2 regions of the Paenibacillus sp. MAHUQ-45 genome follow, and region 1 is predicted to be linked to the other one. Evidence: riboswitches for the same ligand, from Rfam matches in the RefSeq annotation. Region 1 holds a riboswitch; the other holds the start of a gene.
The links. Region 1 has a riboswitch for preQ1 ahead of queF (preQ(1) synthase). Riboswitches for the same ligand answer to the same signal wherever they lie in the genome.
Positions count from the first base shown of each region.

Region 2: it holds a riboswitch for preQ1, as region 1 does, so the genes downstream of both, AC3Y23_RS17130 (queuosine precursor transporter) here and queF (preQ(1) synthase) in region 1, are expected to answer to the same signal.

Region 1 is NZ_JBYUPV010000013.1:34,381-37,796, reverse strand. It holds gene murB (UDP-N-acetylmuramate dehydrogenase) at 1-677, shown strand, start outside; gene ymzB (protein YmzB) at 794-1,129, opposite strand; PreQ1 riboswitch class I at 1,343-1,386, shown strand; gene queF (preQ(1) synthase) at 1,550-2,050, shown strand; gene queC (7-cyano-7-deazaguanine synthase QueC) at 2,082-2,747, shown strand; gene AC3Y23_RS23475 (6-pyruvoyl trahydropterin synthase family protein) at 2,741-3,223, shown strand; gene queE (7-carboxy-7-deazaguanine synthase QueE) at 3,216-3,416, shown strand, end outside.
Region 2 is NZ_JBYUPV010000007.1:272,412-275,827, reverse strand. It holds gene AC3Y23_RS17135 (methyl-accepting chemotaxis protein) at 1-1,116, opposite strand, end outside; PreQ1 riboswitch class I at 1,465-1,510, shown strand; gene AC3Y23_RS17130 (queuosine precursor transporter) at 1,518-2,252, shown strand; gene AC3Y23_RS17125 (M24 family metallopeptidase) at 2,377-3,416, opposite strand, start outside.

The DNA of each region.
Region 1 (3,416 bases):
TACGCGGCATTGTGCTGCAGACCTCGGACCTGACAGGCATGGAAGTGCGTGACGGACTGTTGTATGCAGAATGCGGTGCCAAAATTATTGATGTATCGCGCTATGCGTTGGATCAGGGATTGGCGGGTCTAGAGTTTGCTTGCGGTATCCCTGGCACAGTAGGAGGCGCTCTTTATATGAACGCAGGAGCCTACGGTGGTGAGGTCAAAGATGTACTACACAGCGCTGTTGTCTTGAACAAGGCCGGTGAACTGATTACGCTTCAGGGTGACCAAATGCAGTGGGGATACCGGAAGAGCATCTTCTCAAGCGGCGAATACGTTGTTCTGGAGGCACGGTTTGCTCTTCAGCCGGGGGAAGCTACAGCCATCAAGTCGGTTATGGATGAACTGACGTTCCTTAGGGAATCGAAACAGCCGCTGGAATATCCATCATGTGGCAGTGTCTTCAAGCGTCCTCCAGGACGGTTTGCCGGGCAGTTGATCCAGGAAAGCGGGCTTCAGGGAACTCGCATTGGAGGTGCCGAGGTGTCCCGTAAGCACGCTGGTTTTATCGTAAATGTTGATCACGCCACGGCCAGCAACTATATCGGTCTGATCCAGCATGTCAGAGAAATCGTGAAGGATAAATTTGGTGTAGAGCTGGAAACCGAAGTGGAGATTATCGGCGAAGAGTAGTGAAATATGGAATAAGAGGCTGCGGGCAAGTATCCGTAGCCTCTTTGTCGTCCTAATCGAATTAAGCGCTGTTTTCTTGTTACAAAATACATGAGGGTGTTATATAGCCCGAGGTGTCATTCTTTAGACAGGGTGTAATGGGCACGGTCTGTCTTCACCTCTGCGATCTCCGCGTCCGAGCGATTCAGCTGCAGCCCACTGACTGCAATTTCAAAGTTGGCCTGGGGCAAGCGCACCAATTCGCCATCTCTGTTCAAGGTGCTTCCCGAGCCCCTGAGAATCAGTGCACTGTCCAGATAATCATCAATGACATCATCCGCATCACGAAAATCGACGGCTTCCAGCTTGAAATGAATGGTGTCCGTATCGGAAAGCTCCTGCTTCTCAATGACAATTGTCTTGTTCACCTGTGTATTCAGCCAATCCGAGAACTGCTGTACCTGCTGTTCCATAACCTAATCCCATCCTTTACAAGATGATCTATAGGCTATAAGTTACCCTGTTCGCCAAGAATGAATCCGTCATTTTTTCGCTGGCAAAATAGTTTATCACATTAATGATCAATCCATTTAATCATTATATTTTTTATACTTGTCATCCAGCATACCCCATGGTATAGTTCAAGACGCAGTATATCTGTTAAAGAAGAAGTCTGTGCCATGTGCGCAGGAGAGGTTCGCAAACTCCCTCTATAAAAAACTAAGACCCTTAAGGGACGTCAGATGCTATAGCGAATGATGTTCCGCGTATAAACGGGATTGCTCTGTCCATTGGTCGGCACTCGTTTATTCTTAGTAGAGCCAGGTTTTCGAAATCTCGTTCTTCTTTCCAATTCCGGCGTTGGCCGAAGGAAAAGAGAGGGATTTTTTGTCATGTCCGAAGGAAGATTGAAAGATGAAATGAAGGAAGTTACACTGCTGGGCAATCAGGGAACACAATACCAATTTGGCTATGCGCCAGAAGTGCTGGAGTCGTTCGATAACAAGCACCCTGGACGCGATTACTTTGTCAAGTTCAATTGCCCGGAATTCACCAGTCTGTGCCCAGTTACGGGCCAGCCGGATTTTGCGACACTGTACATTTCGTACATCCCGGAGCAAAAAATGGTGGAATCCAAATCGCTGAAGCTGTATTTGTTCAGTTTCCGCAATCATGGGGATTTCCATGAGGATTGCGTCAATATCATCATGAACGATCTCATCAGCCTGATGGACCCACGTTACATTGAAGTCTGGGGAAAATTCACCCCACGTGGAGGCATTTCGATTGATCCTTATTGCAACTGGGGACGTCCGGGAACGAAGTATGAAGCTATGGCGGAGCACCGCCTGCTGAATCATGACCTCTACCCGGAGAAAGTGGATAACCGCTAACCCTATTTTGTAAAAAAAGGAGATTTCGAAAATGAATAACAAAGCATTGGTTGTCTTCAGCGGCGGCCAGGATAGCACGACTTGTCTGATCTGGGCGCTTCAACACTATGATGAAGTCCAGGTAGTCACGTTCAATTATAATCAGCGGCATGCCGCTGAAATTGAAGTGGCACAGCAAATCGCCGCCGATTTTAAAGTGAAGCAACATATTCTCGATTTAGGACTGTTAAATCAGCTGGCACCCAACGCATTGACACGGGAGGATATCGCTATTGAAGATGGAGTGGAGAATGAGCTTCCCAGCACCTTTGTGGATGGACGCAATCTGTTATTCTTATCTTTTGCGGCAATTCTTGCTAAGCAGCTTGGGTACCACCATATCGTGACAGGCGTCTGCCAGACTGATTTCAGCGGATATCCGGATTGCCGTGATATGTTCGTGAAATCGCTGAATGTGACGCTAAATCTGTCTATGGACTACGAATTCGTAATTCATACACCGCTGATGTGGCTGGATAAAAAAGAAACCTGGAAAATGGCCGACGAACTGGGCCACTTTGATTATATCCGTGAGCGCACGCTGACCTGTTACAACGGGATCATTGGAAGCGGCTGCGGGACTTGTCCCGCGTGCTTGCTGCGCAGTCGTGGGCTGACGCAGTATGAAGGGGAGCGAAAGAAGGGTGACTCATGCTGAACGAGGTTTCTGTATGTAAAATCTTCACTTTTGACGCTGCCCACCAGCTTGTCGGCCACAAGGGGAAGTGCAGCAATCTTCACGGCCATACCTACAAGCTGGAGGTCGTTCTGAAAGGCATTCCCTCAGTGCAGGAGGGGCATTCTGACGAAGGCTTCGTTATTGACTTTAGCGAGATCAAGGCAAGGGTGCGGGAGGTGCTGATTGATCGTCTGGATCATGCTTTTCTCGCCACAGGCAATGAACCTGTTCTTGAGTCACTGTACAGCTCTGGCTCCAAAGTCGCACATCTCTCATTCCGCACGACAGCCGAGAATTTGTCAGCCTATGCGGCCTATGAGTTGAAGAAAGCCGGGCTGCCGCTATATTCTGTGAAGCTCTGGGAGACGCCAACGTCATGGGCCGAAGTATTGGCGGAAGATATTCCGCTAGAAGGGCCGTCCTACCGCCGCTATGGGGGGTGTGACTGTGAGTAAGCTACCGGTCATCGAGATCTTTGGTCCGACCATTCAGGGCGAAGGTGCGGTCATCGGGGTGAAAACGATGTTCGTACGCACATACGGCTGTGATTACCGCTGCAGCTGGTGCGACTCGGCTTTTACCTGGGATGGGTCTGCTAAAGACAAGCTCCGCATGCTGGAACCGGAAACGATTGTAGAAGAGTTGATG
Region 2 (3,416 bases), on a different contig from region 1:
CATGACCTGGAATTGGCTCAGTGACTGTTCGGAAGCTCGTTCAATCTGACGCATTTTTTCAACAGCCATCTGGGCAATTTCATTGCCGCCGAGCGCTTCGGCTGAGGCTTCGCTGATTTGTTCAGTAACTTCTCCTGCGGCGGAGGCAATATGCTGGATACTGTAATTAATCTCTTCCATAGCCCGCGAGTTGTCCTTCGCGCTGTGAGCTATGGATGTACTGCCTCTGTCAATCTCGATCACGGACTGGGCGGACTGCTCTGCCATCCCGTTCAGGACCTTCACACGCGCTTTGAGATCATTGGAGTCTTCGACAACCGTACTGGAGGTCTCCAGAACCTGGCCGAACATTTCTTTAAGGCGTTCAGTCATGGTTCGGAAACTTTCGGAGAGTTGGCCTACTTCATCGGTACCTTTTATAGTCAACTCCTGGGTGAAATCACCCTGCGCGAGCCTATTACTGTACGCTGCGAGCTGTGTTATAGGGCGTGTGATCCGCCGGCTCATAAGTAGGGCACCGGTGATGCCGAGGATGAGAACGAGCAAGGTGATTCCTGCACTAGTCCAGAGGATGCCGTTCATTCTTTCTGTGATAAAGGCTACATCAGAGCTTACGCCGATAACCATCGGACTGCCTTTAATAGCGATGTAGGCTGTTTTATGTACACCGTAATCGTCGCTATAGATATCGCTGAGCGTCGTTTTTTGGTCCTTGAAGGCCTGTTCCATAGCTGGGGTCACTTGCAGGCTGTCTCCTGCCTTCATTTTGGAGCCATGATCAGCGGTAAGTACGGTAGCTTGACCGTCGTTCAGACTCGCCAGAAAGATCGTTTCTACATCATGTTGGTTGCGTTTGTCCTTGAAATAGTATTCGATATTGGTAATTGACTGCTCATTCTTGCCTAGCGCCCGCTGGGCGTGGGTAGAATTGATGTTCTTGTATACATCCTGAACAGCTCCGGTCAGCAATTTGTTGATCTGCGGCAGTACATAGCTCTCGAACGTATTAGTCGATATGAAATAAAAGCTTGTACTTAACAAAAGAGACGCGAGCAACATGGCGACAAACAACAAGCGCGTGAATTTTCGGCTAATCGAATGCTTGAAACGAAACATTGGATTCTCTCCTTTTCTCTGATATGCCTTTCTATCCCAAGCCTGATGCCTTTTTATGTATGGATAGCTATGATAACTCCGTAAGTAGGGTCGTATATCAGGTTAATACTATCGCTCTGGTGGGATAAACACACATTGTTGATAACTATTTTATATAATTAACCTGCGGTTGAATAGTGAAAAAATCGATTTTCGCTGTATTATTTTCTGAAAAAGATAAAAAAGTGTCGAAACTTTCGAAAATTGAATAGAAGAGGATGGGAAAAAGAGGATTTACGCAAAAAACAAAATATTCTGGTGTCTTTGCTTCTGTTATGGTAGAGTATTTATGTTTTGTTCCGAAAATTCGGAACCGCGGTTCGTAACCATCCCGCGTAAACAAAACTAGGAGGAGTTATAAGATGTTTAATTTATGGTGGGGGATTCTCTTTGTCCTCGTCAATTTTGTGTTTTTTCTGCTGTGCTACCGACTGTTCGGCAAAAAAGGGATGTACGCCTGGGTGGGTGTTGCCACCGTCATTGCCAATATTCAGGTCTCCAAGACTATTTCCATGCCCCCGGGCATCGTCATGACGCTTGGTAATACCATGTATGTGACATTGTACATGGCCAGTGATCTGCTCAACGAGAAGTATGGGCGAGCGGAGGCGCGGACAGCGGTATGGTTTGGCTTTTTCACACTGATTACGACGACGGTGATCATGCAGATGGCGCTGGCGTTCACGCCGCAGGAAAGTGATATCGCCCAGTCTTCGCTGGAGACGATTTTCGGAATGATGCCACGGCTTGCACTGGGCAGTCTGGTAGCCTACTTCGTCAGTCAGTTCCTGGATGTGCGGCTGTATTCGTGGATTCGAAAGTATTATGGCAGCTCCCGCCAGCTCTGGATTCGTACCAATGGTAGCACGATGGTGAGTTCCTTTGTGGACACATTGGTCTTCTGTACGATTGCTTTTGCTGGGATTTACGACTTGAAGGTATGGACAGAGATCTTACTGACCACCTACATTATCAAATTCCTGCTCACTGCAGCAGGGACACCGGTACTGTATATTGCCCGCACATTTACTTTTGCGGAGGATAAACCGAATATGCCACTCCCGGAGGCTTCCGATACGAAGGCGACTACCGCCTAGAAGAGCCAGGAGTCCTTATAGAGCAAGTTAATGTATTATAAAACAGCACGTCTCCTGATTTGGAGACGTGCTGTTTTATATAATTATGCTGAGTTTTCTTGTCAAAAGGTGATTCGATGCCTCTTTATAAATGAAGTACAGTCAGAGCTTTAGGGAAGGTGGTCAGTGTCTGCGCACCGTCTTCACTGACGAAGACATCATCTTCAATGCGCACACCGCCTACGCCCGGTACATAAATGCCCGGCTCCACCGTAAAGACATTGCCCACTTCAATAATGTCTTCATTGAGCCCGTGCAGTGAAGGATATTCATGGACATCTATGCCGAGGCCATGGCCGACACGATGGACGAAGTACTCCCCGTACCCGGCAGCTTCAATGACTTCACGGGCCGCGCGATCCACTGACCCAAAGGTAGCTCCTGATTTAGCGGCGGCAATCCCCGCTTCATTAGCTGCAAGCACGGCATTGTAGATGCCGGTCAGCTTGCTGTCCGCCTCTTCCACGGCAAAGGTGCGTGTAATATCAGAGGCGTAACCCGCAGCATACAGCCCTAGGTCGAACATTAGGAAATCTCCTGGCTCGATGATCCGGCTACCTGGCTCGCCATGTGGGAGAGCGGTGTTCGGTCCCGAGAGTACCAGGGTATCGAAGGCTGGGCCAGAAGCGCCAAGCTTCTTCATCAAATACTCCAGCTCCGCTACCAGTTCAATTTCACTGACACCGGCCTTGACATGCTTCAGGCCACGGCGCAGCACTTCTTCCACTAGCTCTGCGGCATGTTTCATGGCAGCGACCTCTTCTGGCGTCTTCTTCGCGCGCATGCTCCGGAGTAAATAGCCGATATCGCTGAAGCGCTCTGCCGAAACGGCCCCTGCGAGCTGCTCAAATCGGGAAACGGTGAAATGCTCCTTCTCAATACCAACGGCCCCGAGCTTCTTGCCTTGCAGACGCAAGCGCAGCAGTTCATATGGATTATCAGTGTCACTGTGCGTGGCGATATTCTTCACGGAAGAGGCAGCATGGGCTGCTTCAGCATCAAGGGCCGGGACGATCAGGACCGGCTCTTCTCCGCGGACCAGGAGCAGTCCGAGAAAACGTTCATGCGGATTACTGGCGAATCCGGTCAGATAGTAGACATGCTTAGGATCGGTAACGAGCAGAG